DNA from 2 places in the Luteimonas sp. MC1825 genome. Region 2 is predicted to be linked to the other one. Evidence: predicted binding sites of a transcription regulator. Region 2 holds the regulator's gene; the other holds the start of a gene.
The links. Region 2 encodes sigma-54, which starts transcription at its own class of promoters, with help from an activator protein. Its sites were predicted from a motif close to TGGCACGNGCNTTGC; they were not measured.

Region 1 (6,426 bases), 490 kb from region 2:
CGCACAAGGATTCCATGGGCAACGACGGCACCATCGTCCCCGGCGAGGTGCAGCGCATGAGCGCGGGCACCGGCGTGGCGCACTCCGAGTACAACCACGAACGCGGGCGCAGCACCCACTTCCTGCAGATCTGGATCATCCCGTCGGCGCGCGGCCTCGCGCCGGGCTACGAGCAGAAGGCCTTCCCCGAGGCCGACAAGCGCGGCCGCCTGCGGCTTGTCGCCAGCCCTGACGGGCGCGACGGTTCAGTGACCCTGCATCAGGATGCCACCATGTCCGCAGGCCTGTTCGATGGCGACGAGACGGCGGTCCAGGAGATCGCCGCCGGTCGGCTGGCGTACGTGCATGTCGCGCGCGGCGAGGTGACGGTCAATGGCTACCCGCTGGTCGCCGGCGATGCCCTGCTGTACGCCGACGAGCCGCGGATCGAGATCGCGCATGGCGTGGGCGCCGAGGTCCTCGTGTTCGACCTGCCACGCATCCACTGACATCGCCACGGCGCAACCCGCGCCGCGGCCGCAACCTTCCGGAGATCGCCATGCGTTCCAGCCACATCATCCTGCCGCTCGCGCTTGCCGCGGCCCTCGCCTTCGCCGCACCCGCCGCCGCCGCCGACTACGTCCAGGCCGCGGGCTCCGCGCTGACGTTTGCCAGCGAGTACGACGGCGAAACCTTCAGCGGGCAGTTCCCGCGTTTCACCACCACGCTGAGCTTCGACCCCGCCAGGCCCGCCGCGGCGAAGCTCGACGTGCTGATCCCGCTGGCGGGCACCGTGACCGGCAACGCCGACCGCGACTCCACCCTGGTCAGCAAGGACTTCTTCGACATCGCCAGCTTCGCGCAGGCGCGCTACACCGCGAGCGGCTTCCGCAGCCTCGGCGGCAACCGCTACGCCGCCGACGGAACGCTCAGCCTGCGCGGCGTCAGCAAGCCGGTCACGCTTACCTTCACCTGGACGCCCGGCGCGCAGCCGCTGCTGTCCGGCAACGCGGTGGTCAAGCGCCTGGCGTTCGGCGTGGGCGGTGGCGACTGGGCCGACACCGGCATGATTCCCGACGAGGTCGCGATCTCGACCCGCGTCCGGTTCACTGCAGCGAAGTAGGCTTCAGCAGGCCGGCGCCGTCCGGCCGCGTCAGCGCGTGCAGGATGCGATGGTCCTCGGCATCCAGCACGCTGCCGGCATCGCCGCGGAAGCGCATGCGGAACGCACGGATGGTCGCCTCGGGCTGGTCGAGCGGATAGCCCAGCAGGCGCAGCGCCTGCAGGGGGTCGAAGCCTTCCGGCGCGGCCGGCGCATCGTCTGCCGGCCAGATGCCGAAGCCGGCCTCGGCCAGCCGCCGCCACGGGAACCGCGTGCCGGGATCGATCTTGCGCGAAGGCGCCAGGTCGGAATGGCCGATCACCTGGCTGCGCGGGATGCGCAGCCGCGTGGTGAGGTCGTCGAGCAGGCGCAGCAGTGCATCCACCTGCGCCTCGCTGAAGTCCTCGACGCCGTCGTTGTCGATCTCGATGCCGATCGAGGCCGAGTTGAGGTCGGTGATGGTGCCCCAGCTGCCGCCGCCGGCGTGCCAGGCGCGATGGCCGTCCGCGACCAGCTGGTAGATCCCGCCGTCGTCGCCGACCAGGTAATGCGAACTCACCGGCCCGCCGCTGTTGCGCGTGCGCAGCGTGAGCAGGCTCTGCTCCACCGAGTCCTGCTCGGTGTAGTGCAGCACGATGATCACCGGGCGGCGCTCGTCATGATTCGGCGAAGGCACCCAGGTCGCCAGCGGGTTGCGCGGTGCCTGGTGGGCGCAGCCGGCGAGCAGGGCGAGGCAAAGGACTGCCGCAAGAGGTTTGATGTTCATGAGGCAATCGAACCCGTGATCGCCGCGCAATGCAACCGTGCAGGGCCCTGAGGTGGCCGCGAGGCCTTCGCGGCTCATGTCCCCCGGCATCCGCCTGGCGGCGGATGCCTCCTCCTTGACTTCCCCGCGAAGGCCTCACGGCCACTTCGGGGCTCCGCGCAGCCCGCGGGTAACGAAAAGCACCCGCCAGATCGCAGGCTGTGGCACTTGCTCCTCCCACCACCGCGCGCTGCGACGTACCGGGTGCCAATGCCCTTGAGGGCGAAGTCAAGGAGGAGGCGATGGCCGCCAGGCCATCGCCGGGGGACATGAGTCCTCAAGGGCATTGGCATCCGGCACCCGCGCCGACGAATCAGATCGCGTAATACATCTGGTACTCGAGCGGATGCGTGGCGGCGCGGAACGCGGTGACTTCCTTCATCTTCAGCGCGATGTAGGCGTCGATGAAGTCGTCGCTCATCACCCCACCGGCCTTGAGGAACTCGCGGTCGGCGTCGAGCGCTTCCAGCGCCTGGTCGAGCGAATGGCAGACGGTCGGAATGCCCTTGGCCTCTTCCGGCGGCAGGTCGTAGAGGTCCTTGTCGCTCGGGCCACCCGGGTCGATCTGGTTCTTGATGCCGTCGAGGCCCGCCATCATCAGCGCGGTGAAGATCAGGTAGCCGGAGTTCATCGGATCCGGGAAGCGGAACTCGATGCGGCGCGCCTTCGGGTTGGACACGTACGGGATGCGGCAGCTCGCCGAGCGGTTGGAGGCCGAGTAGGCCAGCATCACCGGCGCCTCGAAGCCCGGCACCAGGCGCTTGTAGCTGTTGGTGCTGGAATTGGCGAACGCGTTGATGGCGCGCGCGTGCTTGAACACGCCGCCGATGTACCACAACGCCATCTGGCTCAGGCCGCCGTAGCCGTCGCCGGAGAACAGGTTCACGCCGCCTTTGGCCAGCGACTGGTGCACGTGCATGCCGCTGCCGTTGTCGCCAACGAGGGGTTTCGGCATGAAGGTCGCGGTCTTGCCGTTGCGGTGCGCCACGTTCTTGACGATGTACTTCATGGTCAGCAGTTCGTCGGCCTTCTGCACCAGCGAGCTGAACTTGGTGCCGATCTCGCACTGGCCGGCGTTGGCGACCTCGTGGTGGTGCACCTCGACCTCGATGCCGACCGCTTCCAGGGTCTTGCACATTTCGGCGCGGATGTCGTGCAGCGAGTCCAGCGGTGCGACCGGAAAGTAGCCGCCCTTCACGCCCGGGCGGTAGCCGGTGTTGCCGCCTTCGTACTCGCGGCCGGAGTTCCACGCGGCTTCCTCGGAATCGACGTGGAAGAAGGTGTGGCCCATGTCGTTGGCGTAGCGCACCGAGTCGAAGATGAAGAACTCGGGCTCGGGGCCGAAGAACGCCTGGTCGGCGATGCCGCTGGACTTCAGGTAGGCCTCGGCGCGGCGCGCGATGCCGCGCGGGTCGCGGTTGTAGGCCTGCATGGTGGTCGGGTCGAGCACGTCGCAGGTGATCACCAGGGTCGGATCGGCGGTGAACGGATCCAGGAACGCGCTGTTGCCGTCGGGCAGCAGCACCATGTCGGACTGGTGGATGCCGCGCCAGCCGCCGATCGAGGAACCGTCGAACATCTTGCCGTCCTCGAACAGCGCCGGCTCGACGATCGAGGTCGGGAAGGTGACATGGTGCTGGACGCCACGCATGTCGGTGAAACGCAGGTCGACGAATTCAACCTTGTGGTCCTTGATCAGCTTTTCGACGTGTTCGAGCGACATGGCGGGCTCCTGGGGTATGGGATGGGTCGTGCGCGACCCTGACCCCTGGACCAACGCAAGCCGCGTGCCAACCTGCAAGCCATTGAATCCTCGAAGATTGGAGGAACAGCTGGCAGCGTATTGCACCACGACAGCGCACTGCCTTCGCCTCAACGCACCATATTGGTGCCCACCGCTTCCGCTATGCTGCCGCCGCGCCACGCGCCCGTCCGCACGCCCTGCCACCCCATTCACGGAACTCCGCGCCGATGACCGACCCGCTGGCCGCCCTGCTGCTGGGCATTCTTGAAGGCCTCACCGAATTCCTGCCGATTTCCAGCACCGGCCACCTGCTGATCGCCCAGTACTGGCTGGGCGCGCGCTCGGACTTCTTCAACATCGTGATCCAGGCCGGCGCGATCCTGGCCATCACCCTGGTGTTCCGCGAGCGCATCTGGGCGCTGGCCACCGGCCTCGGTGATGCCCGCCACCGCGACTACGCGCTGAAGCTCGCCACCGCGTTCCTGGTCACGGCGATCGTCGGGCTGCCTGTGCGCCTGCTGGGGTGGGAACTGCCCGAGACGGTGACCCCGATCGCCTGGGCGCTGGTGATCGGCGGCGTGTGGATGCTGGTCGCGGAGCGGGTGGCCGAACGCCGGCCGGAGAGCATCGACGTGACCTGGACCGTGGCCATCCTGGTCGGCCTGGCGCAGGTCGTGGCGGGTGTGTTCCCGGGCACCTCGCGCTCGGCGGCGGCGATCTTCATCGCCATGCTGTTCGGCCTCAACCGCCGCCCGGCGGCGGCGGAGTTCGTGTTCCTGGTGGGCATCCCGACCATGTTCGCCGCCAGCGCCTACACCTTCCTGGAGCTGGTGCAGGACGGCGCGGTCGGCGGCGAGAACTGGGCCGACGTCGGCATCGCCTTCGCAGCCGCCACGGTGACCGGATTCCTGGTGGTGAAGTGGCTGCTCGGCTACATCGAGCACCACCGCTTCACCGGCTTCGCGGTCTACCGCATCCTGCTCGGCGCCGCGCTGCTGCTGTGGCTGCCGACCGGCGACTGACCGCGCTTGCCGCAACCCCATCGCGGCCACCCGGGCGTTGAACCTGGCCCACGTCCATGGAGCACACCATGAAGCCGCTGCTGATCCTTGTCCTTCCGCTGGCGCTCGCCGCCTGCACCGCCACGCCGCATGACGCGTCGCCGCCCGCGGTCACGCCGACGCCTGTCGGCGGCACCGCGGCCACTCCGGCGCGCGGCTTGGCCGGCACACTCGCGGCCCACCACTGGCACCTCGACGCCGCGACCAGCGCCGACGGCCGCCGCATGGAGCCCCCGTTCGCCAATCCCGACAAGCCGCTGCAGCTCGATTTCGCCGACGGCCGGGTCGCGGTGGGCAACACCTGCAACCGCATGGGCGGCGAAGCGGCGCTCGCCGGCGCCCGCCTGGCGATCGGGCAGCTGATCAGCACGCAGATGGCCTGCGCCGACGCCGCGCTGATGGCGATGGAGCGCGCGGCCGGAACGCGCCTGGCCGGCGACCATGCGGTGACCCTGGTCGCCGGTGACCCGCCGCGCCTGGAACTGGTCAATGCCGCTGGCGACACCCTTGCCTTCATCGGCACAGCCACGGCGCAGACCCGATTCGGCATGGCGCCGGAGCGCGTGTTCCTCGAAGTCGCCGCCGAGCGCGTCGACTGCCATCACCCGGTGATGCCGGACTCCCGCTGCCTGCAGGTCCGCGAGCTCCAGTACGACGCCGCTGGCCTGCGCACGGGCGCCGGCGCGTGGGGGCCGCTGTACCAGGAGATCGAGGGCTACGACCACCGGGCAGGCACCCGCACCGTGGTGCGCCTGGATCGCTATCAGCGCAGGGACGTGCCCGCCGACGCGTCGGCGGTCGCCTATGTGCTCGACATGGTGGTCGAGTCGGAACTGGTGCCGGCCGACTGACGCCGCCGCGCGCGCCGTGGCGTCAGGCCGCGGCGTGCAGGCTGTAACTGCCCCAGGTCGCGGCTTCGGCCAGCACGTGGCCCTGCATGGCGCGCAGCGCATCGCCGCCGGTGAAGCGGTCGCCAACGCCGAGGCTCGCCACGTCGAGCGCGAACACACGGAAGAAATAGCGGTGCTCGCGCAGGTCGTTGGCCGGCGGGTACGGGCCGTCGTAGCCAAACCAGTCACCGGCCATGTCGGCGTTGCCCGCGAACCAGCCGGTGTAGTCGTTGAGCCCCTGGCGCGCGCCCGCCGGACCGGCCGGCGCACGCTTGCCGCGGGCATCCACGCCGTCGCTGCAGCTGCCGGTGGCGATGTCGCCGACATCGGCCGGGATGTCCACCATCACCCAGTGGATGAAGTCACCGCGCGGGTGTTCCACCGGGATCTCCACGCCTGGCGCGCCGACCAGCGCGGCATCGGTGGGCGCGTCGGTGTCGATGCACAGCAGCGCGAAGGACCGCGTGCCCGCTGGCGCGTCACGCCACGACAGCTGCGGATTGCGGTTGCCGCCGAAGCCGTCGGCCGCACCGAGGGCGAAGTCGACGCCGAGCGGCTGGCCGTGCTGGAAGTCGTCGCTGCTGATCTGCATGGGGTTGTCCTCCGCGGGTGTCAGGATTCCGGATAGCCCAGGCGGCGCGCCACCGGCTGGAGGATCGCGAATTCCCCGGCCAGCGGACCGGCGTAGCTGCGCCAGCGACCGGCCGGAAGGCGGTCGGTGCCGAACAGTCCGGGCGGAGGCGTCGGCAGGCTGATGCCCAGCGCATCACCGAGCAGTCCGGCCACGGCCCGCGGCTTGTCGGCGATGTCGTCCATGCGCACCAGCCTGTGCGGCACCAGGTCCT
Region 2 (6,426 bases):
GGCTGATGGTGGTGGATGGCGATGGCCGCGTGGTCGGCGCACTGAACATTCACGACCTGTTGCGCGCGCGCGTGGTCTGATCCGCCGCCCATGCCTCCCGCGCCCCCCGCCAGTGTTTCCTCCGACGTGCTCGCCCGCGCCGCCCGCGTGCGCCTCGCGTGTTTCGACGTGGACGGCACGCTGACCGACGGTCGCCTGTACATCGGCGACGACGGCCGCGAGAGCAAGGCCTTCCATGTGCACGACGGCATGGGCCTGTCGCTGCTGCGCCGCGCCGGCATCACCGTCGCCTTCGTCACCGCGCGCGACAGCCGCGCCGCCGAACACCGCGCGCGCGACCTCGGCGTCGACGTCCACGTGGGCGTGAAGGACAAGCGCGCCTGCATCGAAGCGATGCGCGAGCGGCTTGGGCTCGCCGCCACCCAAGTGGCGTTCATGGGCGACGACCTGACCGATCTCGAGGTACTGGGCGCGGTCGGATTTGCCGCGGCGCCCGGCGACGCGCATCCGTCCATTCTCGGCCACGTCCACTGGCAGGCCACGCGGCGCGGGGGCGAAGGCGCGGCGCGCGAGTTCTGCGACCTCGTGCTGGCCGCGATCGATGCCGGCGCTGCGGGCGCCGGCGGCATGCCGCAATGACCTGGCGCACGCCCGTCACGCTGCTGCTGCTGGTGGCCGCCCTGGTGAGTGGTTGGTCAGCCTGGCGCCAGCGCGCCGGCGACGCGCCGGCGTCCGCCACCAGCCAGCGGCCGGACTACGTGCTGCAGGATTTCGAACTGGTCTCGCTCGACAGCGACGGCAAGGAGGCGTTCACGCTGCGTGCGCCTTCGCTCAAGCGCGACCCGCGCGACGGCACCATGGCGCTCGCGTCGCCGGTCTTCCTGCTGCCCGAGCGCGACGGCCTGTACTGGGACCTGCGCGCGCGCACCGGATGGATCAGCGCGGACAGCGAAGAGATGCGCCTGCGCGGCGACGTGCTGGCGGTCACCGACCCCGCCGGTGCGCGCGACATGCGCATGGAGACCGAAGAACTCGATGTCTTCCCGGGCACGCGACGGGCCCGCTCCGCCGTTGCCGTGACCGTCAGCCAGCCCGGCACTACAATGCGCGGCACCGGTATGGAAGCCGACCTGGCCGGAAAGCGCCTCCAGCTCCTCACCAAGGTACAGACCCGCTATGTCCCCACGCGCCGCTAGCCTCCTGACGGTCCTCGCCCTTGCGTGCGCGGGCTCCGCGTGGGCCAGGTCCAGCGACCGCAACCAGCCGATGGACATCGACTCCAGCACCATGGCCTGTTCGGTGGAGGACACCGGCGGTCCCTGCGTGTTCACCGGCAACGTGCACATCGTGCAGGGCACGCTCGACATCCGCGCCAGCAAGGCCGACGTGCGCCGTGGCGGCGACGACATCGAGAAGGTCATCCTCACCGGTGCGCCGGTGCGGTTGAAGCAGCAGCTCGACAGTGGCGGCGCGATCGACGCCAGCGCCCAGAACGTCGATTACGACCTGCGCACCGAGACGGTGGTGTTCACCGGCAATGTCGAACTCGTGCAGCCGGGGCGCGGCACGATGAGCGGCGCGCGCATCACCTACAACATGCGGACCGGCCAGGTGCAGGGCGCAGGCAGCGCGGCCGGCGGCCAGATCCGCACGCGCATCCTGCCCAAGGGCGCGAAGCCCTCGCCGGGTGGCGGCTGATGCTGGTCGCGGAGGGCCTGCGCAAGCGCTACGGCCAGCGCGAGGTCGTGCGCGAGTTCGGCCTCACCCTCGATGCCGGCGAAGTCGTCGGCCTGCTCGGCCCGAACGGCGCGGGCAAGACCACCTGCTTCTACATGATCGTCGGCCTGGTGCCGGCCGACGCCGGCCGCATCGTCCTCGACGGCCGCGACATCACCGGCGAGCCCATGCACCGTCGCGCCCGCCTCGGCGTCGGCTACCTGCCGCAGGAACCCTCGGTGTTCCGCAAGCTCAGCGTCGCCGACAACATCATGCTGGTGCTCGAGCTGCGCGACGACCTCGACCGGCAGGGCCGCGAGGCCGAGCTGGCCAAGCTGATGGACGAGCTCCAGGTCACCCATGTCGCCGGCCAGGCCGGCGCCAGCCTGTCGGGTGGCGAGCGCCGCCGCGTCGAGATCGCGCGCGCGCTGGCCGCCAAGCCGCGGCTGATGCTGCTCGACGAACCCTTCGCCGGCGTCGATCCGATCTCGGTGGGCGAGATCCAGCGCATCGTGCGCCACCTCAAGAACCGCGGCATCGGCGTGCTCATCACCGACCACAACGTGCGCGAGACCTTGGGCATTTGCGACCGCGCGTATATCCTCAGTGATGGTGGCGTGCTCGCGCAGGGGGCTCCGGACGCGCTGCTGGCAAATCCCGACGTGCGCCGGGTCTATCTGGGGGACGCGTTCCGCCTGTAGCCGTCGCGCGTCGCCCGCCATGAACCGGGGACGCCGTGAAGCCTCGCCTGCAGACATCGTTGGGACAACAGCTGGTGCTCACGCCCCAGCTCCGCCAGGCATTGCACCTGCTGCAGCTGGCGACGCCCGAGCTCGAGGCCGAGATCAACGCGGCGGTCGAAAGCAATCCGCTGCTCGACTGGGCAGAGCCCGCCGCGGCCGGCGATGCCGATGGCGCTGACGGCGACCAGCACCACGACTCCGCTGGCAACGGCGCCGAAGCCGCTCGCGAGGACGACCGCGGCGACGACGCCTGGCAGGACGATGGCGACGGCGCGTGGTCCGGGAGCGGCGGCGGTGGCGGCAGTGACGACGGCGACGGCGATGGCGACGCCTCGGAGCGCATCGCCCAGTCCGAGACACTGCGCGACCACCTGTCCTGGCAACTCAACCTGAGCCACCTGTCGCCGCGCGAAGTCGCGATCGGCGAGGCGATCGTCGATGCCATCGATGATGACGGCTACCTGCGCGAGCCGCTGGCCGCGATCGCCGAGGGCCTCGCACCCGAGCTTGACTGCAGCGAAACCGAGGTCGCCTGCGTGCTGGACAAGGTCCAGCGCATGGATCCCACCGGCGTGGGCGCACGCGACCTCGGCGAATGCCTGCTGCTGCAGCTGGCCGCCCTGCCCGCCGACACGCCCGGCCTGGCGGGCGCACGCCGCGCCGTGTCCAGCCTGATCGACCGCCTGCCCCGCCTCGGCGTGTCCGGACTGGCGGAAGCGCTGGGATGCGACGGGGCGGAGGCCGACACCGTCCTGCACCTCATCCGCAGCCTGGATCCGCGCCCCGGCGCGCAGGTGGGCGGCATGCCGCAGGACACCTACGTGGTGCCCGACTGCAGCATCGTCCGCCGCAACGGCATGTGGCGCGTGGTGCTGGCCGGCGGCAGCCACTCGCGGCTGACCATCCACCGCGGCTACGAGCAGATGCTGCAGCACGCCGCCGGCGCCGATGCCGGCTACCTGCGCGGGCGGCTGCAGGAAGCGCGCTGGCTCCTGAAGAACATCGAGGCGCGTGGCGAGACCCTGCTCAAGGTGGTGCGCTGCCTGGTGCGCGAGCAGTCGGGTTTCCTCGAATTCGGCGCGCAGGCATTGCGCCCGCTCACCCTGCGCGAAGTGGCGGCGCAGATCGGCATGCACGAGTCCACGGTCTCGCGCGCGGTCTCGCGCAAGTACGTGCACACGCCGCGCGGCACCCTGCCGCTGCGCGCGTTCTTTGCGTCCGGCATCGACACCGGCTCCGGCGGCGAGGCGTCCAGCACCGCCATCCAGGACATGATCCGCAAGCTGGTGGATGCCGAGGACCCGCGCAAGCCCCTGTCCGACGCGCGCCTGGCGGCAAGCCTGAAGGACAGCGGCGTGCCGGTGGCCCGGCGTACCGTGGCCAAGTACCGCGAGGCGCTGCACATCGCGTCATCGCACGAGCGCGTGCGCATCTCCTGAACGGCGATGCAACCTTTCCGGCCTACCGGCCGTGGGTTAACCTGTCCATGACCATCGCGCCGTCGACATGCGCGATGCTGGGTTCCCACCGAACGAGGAGGTTGCCGATGCGTATCGAGACCCATGGCCAGCAGATGGATGTCACACCTGCCCTGCGCGAGTACGTGGAGACCAAGCTCGGGAGGCTCTCCAAGCTCTACGATCCGCCGCTGGAAATGCGCACCCAGTTGAGCATCGACAAGCCCGACCACCTCGCCGAGGTCACCGTTTCGGTGTCCGGCAAGATGCTCCACGCCGATGCCCGCGCGGTCGACATGTACGCCGCGATCGATCTCCTCGCCGACAAGCTCGACCGCATGCTGGTAAAGGAAAAGAAGAAGCTCATCGACCAGCACCGCCGTGGCGGCAATCCGCTGCGTGACGGCGAGGTCGGCTGACGCCGCCACAGGGAGGGCCCGGGGGGATGCCTTACACCGACCTGCTGGCCGCCGAGCGCATCGTGCTGCTGTCGGCGCCCGGCACCCGCGACCAGGTGCTTGAAGCCGCCGCGCGCCTGCTGTGCAGCGCCGATCCCGCGGCCAGCGAGGCGCTGGCCGCCGGCCTGCGCGGGCGCGAGGCGGTCGGCAGCACCGCGATCGGCCACGGGGTGGCCATCCCCCACTGCCGCAGCGGCGCACATGCGGCCAGCGCGGCGTTCCTGAAGCTCTCGCCACCCGTGGACTTCGGCGCGCCCGACGGCGCGCCCGTCGACCTGGTGTTCGCCATGGGTGTGCCGGGCGGCAATGCGCAGCAGCACCTCGATACCCTCTCCGAACTCGCCACCCGTTTCGCCGATGCCGGCTTCCGCGACGCGCTGCGCGCCGCGCCCGACCTGCCGGCGTTGCGTGGCCTGCTGCTGCGCGACGCCGTCGCCGGACCTGCCACGCCATGAATGCCGCGATCACCGCGCGTGAACTTTTCGAGCAGCTGCGCGAGCGGCTGGGCCTGCGCTGGCTGTCGGGCCAGGAAGGCGCGGTGCGGCAGCTGGAAACGGTGGACACCGTTGCGCGACGCCCGTCGCTTGCCGGCTACCTCAACATCATCTATCCCAACAAGGTGCAGATACTCGGCTCGGAGGAGCTCGCCTGGCTGGACGGGCTGGATTCGCGCATGCGCTGGGAGACGTTGCAGCGCATCCTGCAGTACCGGCCGCTGGCGCTGGTGGTGAGCAAGGACCAGTCCTGTCCGCAGGACCTGCGTGAAATGGCCGAGGAGTCCGCCACTCCGCTGTGGTCGTCGCCGCGCCGCGGGCACGAACTGCTGAACCTGCTGCAGTACCACTTGGCCGGTGCGCTCGCGCCGCAGGTCACGCTGCATGGCGTGTTCATGGAGATCTATTCGGTGGGCGTGCTGATCACGGGCGAGTCGGGCACCGGCAAGAGCGAGCTGGCGCTCGAGCTGGTCACCCGCGGCCATCGCCTGGTGGCCGACGATGCCCCGCAGTTCGCACAGATCGCGCCCGACGTGCTCGACGGCACCTGTCCCGAACTCCTGCAGGATCTGCTCGAACTGCGCGGCCTGGGCGTGCTCAACATCCGCGAGATGTTCGGCGACACCGCGGTCAAGCGGAACAAGTACCTGCGCCTGGTGGTGCACCTGGCGCGCCCGGAATCCACCGCCGAGGTCCGCGACCCCAGTGGCATGGTGCGCCTGACCGGCGACCTCGGCTTCCGCCGCGTTCTCGACCTCGATGTCCCCATGATCACCCTTCCCGTCATGCCCGGCCGCAACCTCGCGGTGCTCACCGAAGCGGCGACCCGCACCCACATGCTGCGCGCGAAGGGTGCCGACCCTGCGGTCGCCTTCCTCGCACGCCATTCCAGGTTCCTCGAGGGTTCGTCGTGAGCGATGCCGGCCACTCCCTGCTGATCGTCAGCGGCATGTCGGGCAGCGGCAAGACGGTCGCGCTCAACACGTTCGAAGACATCGATTTCTACTGCGTCGACAACCTCCCGGCCGAACTGCTGCCCGATTTCGTGCGCAGCGCCACGCATCCCGAGCGCGCCTCGCAGAAGCTCGCGGTGGGCATCGACGTGCGCAGCCGCGGCGACCTCGCCAACCTCCCGGAGTGGCTGTCGGCGGTCGGCGCGATGGGCCTCGATCCCAGGCTGGTGTTCTTCGATACCCGCAACGACGTGCTGCTCAAGCGCTACTCCGACACGCGCCGCCGCCACCCGCTGACCCGCCTGGGGCTGGCGCTGAACGACGCGATCTCGCTCGAGCGCCAGGTGCTCAAGCCGCTGCGCACGCAGGCCGACGTGATCATCGACACCAGCGAGCTCAACGTGCACCAGCTGCGCCGGCGCGTGCTCACCGAGCTCGGGCTTGCGATGGATTCATCGCTGTCGCTGCTGTTCGAGTCCTTCGCCTACCGCCACGGCGTGCCGCAGGACGCGGATTTCGTGTTCGACGCACGCGCCCTGCCCAACCCGCACTGGGACGCCCGCCTGCGGCCCCTGTCCGGGCGCGACGACGGCGTGCGCGAGTAC

Region 1: glnA (type I glutamate--ammonia ligase) is a predicted target of sigma-54. The motif match lies at 3,665-3,679, and genes of this name have one in related genera.

What each region holds. Positions count from the first base shown of each region.
Region 1 is NZ_CP061714.1:162,444-168,869, reverse strand. It holds gene IDM46_RS00790 (pirin family protein) at 1-488, shown strand, start outside; gene IDM46_RS00785 (YceI family protein) at 539-1,102, shown strand; gene IDM46_RS00780 (N-acetylmuramoyl-L-alanine amidase) at 1,086-1,847, opposite strand; gene glnA (type I glutamate--ammonia ligase) at 2,200-3,609, opposite strand; gene IDM46_RS00770 (undecaprenyl-diphosphate phosphatase) at 3,858-4,652, shown strand; gene IDM46_RS00765 (META and DUF4377 domain-containing protein) at 4,721-5,542, shown strand; gene IDM46_RS00760 (YbhB/YbcL family Raf kinase inhibitor-like protein) at 5,565-6,173, opposite strand; gene IDM46_RS00755 (tetratricopeptide repeat protein) at 6,194-6,426, opposite strand, start outside.
Region 2 is NZ_CP061714.1:653,791-660,216, reverse strand. It holds gene IDM46_RS03075 (KpsF/GutQ family sugar-phosphate isomerase) at 1-80, shown strand, start outside; gene IDM46_RS03070 (HAD-IIIA family hydrolase) at 91-639, shown strand; gene lptC (LPS export ABC transporter periplasmic protein LptC) at 636-1,196, shown strand; gene lptA (lipopolysaccharide transport periplasmic protein LptA) at 1,177-1,698, shown strand; gene lptB (LPS export ABC transporter ATP-binding protein) at 1,698-2,417, shown strand; gene IDM46_RS03050 (RNA polymerase factor sigma-54) at 2,453-3,898, shown strand; gene raiA (ribosome-associated translation inhibitor RaiA) at 4,006-4,335, shown strand; gene IDM46_RS03040 (PTS sugar transporter subunit IIA) at 4,362-4,829, shown strand; gene hprK (HPr(Ser) kinase/phosphatase) at 4,826-5,782, shown strand; gene rapZ (RNase adapter RapZ) at 5,779-6,426, shown strand, end outside.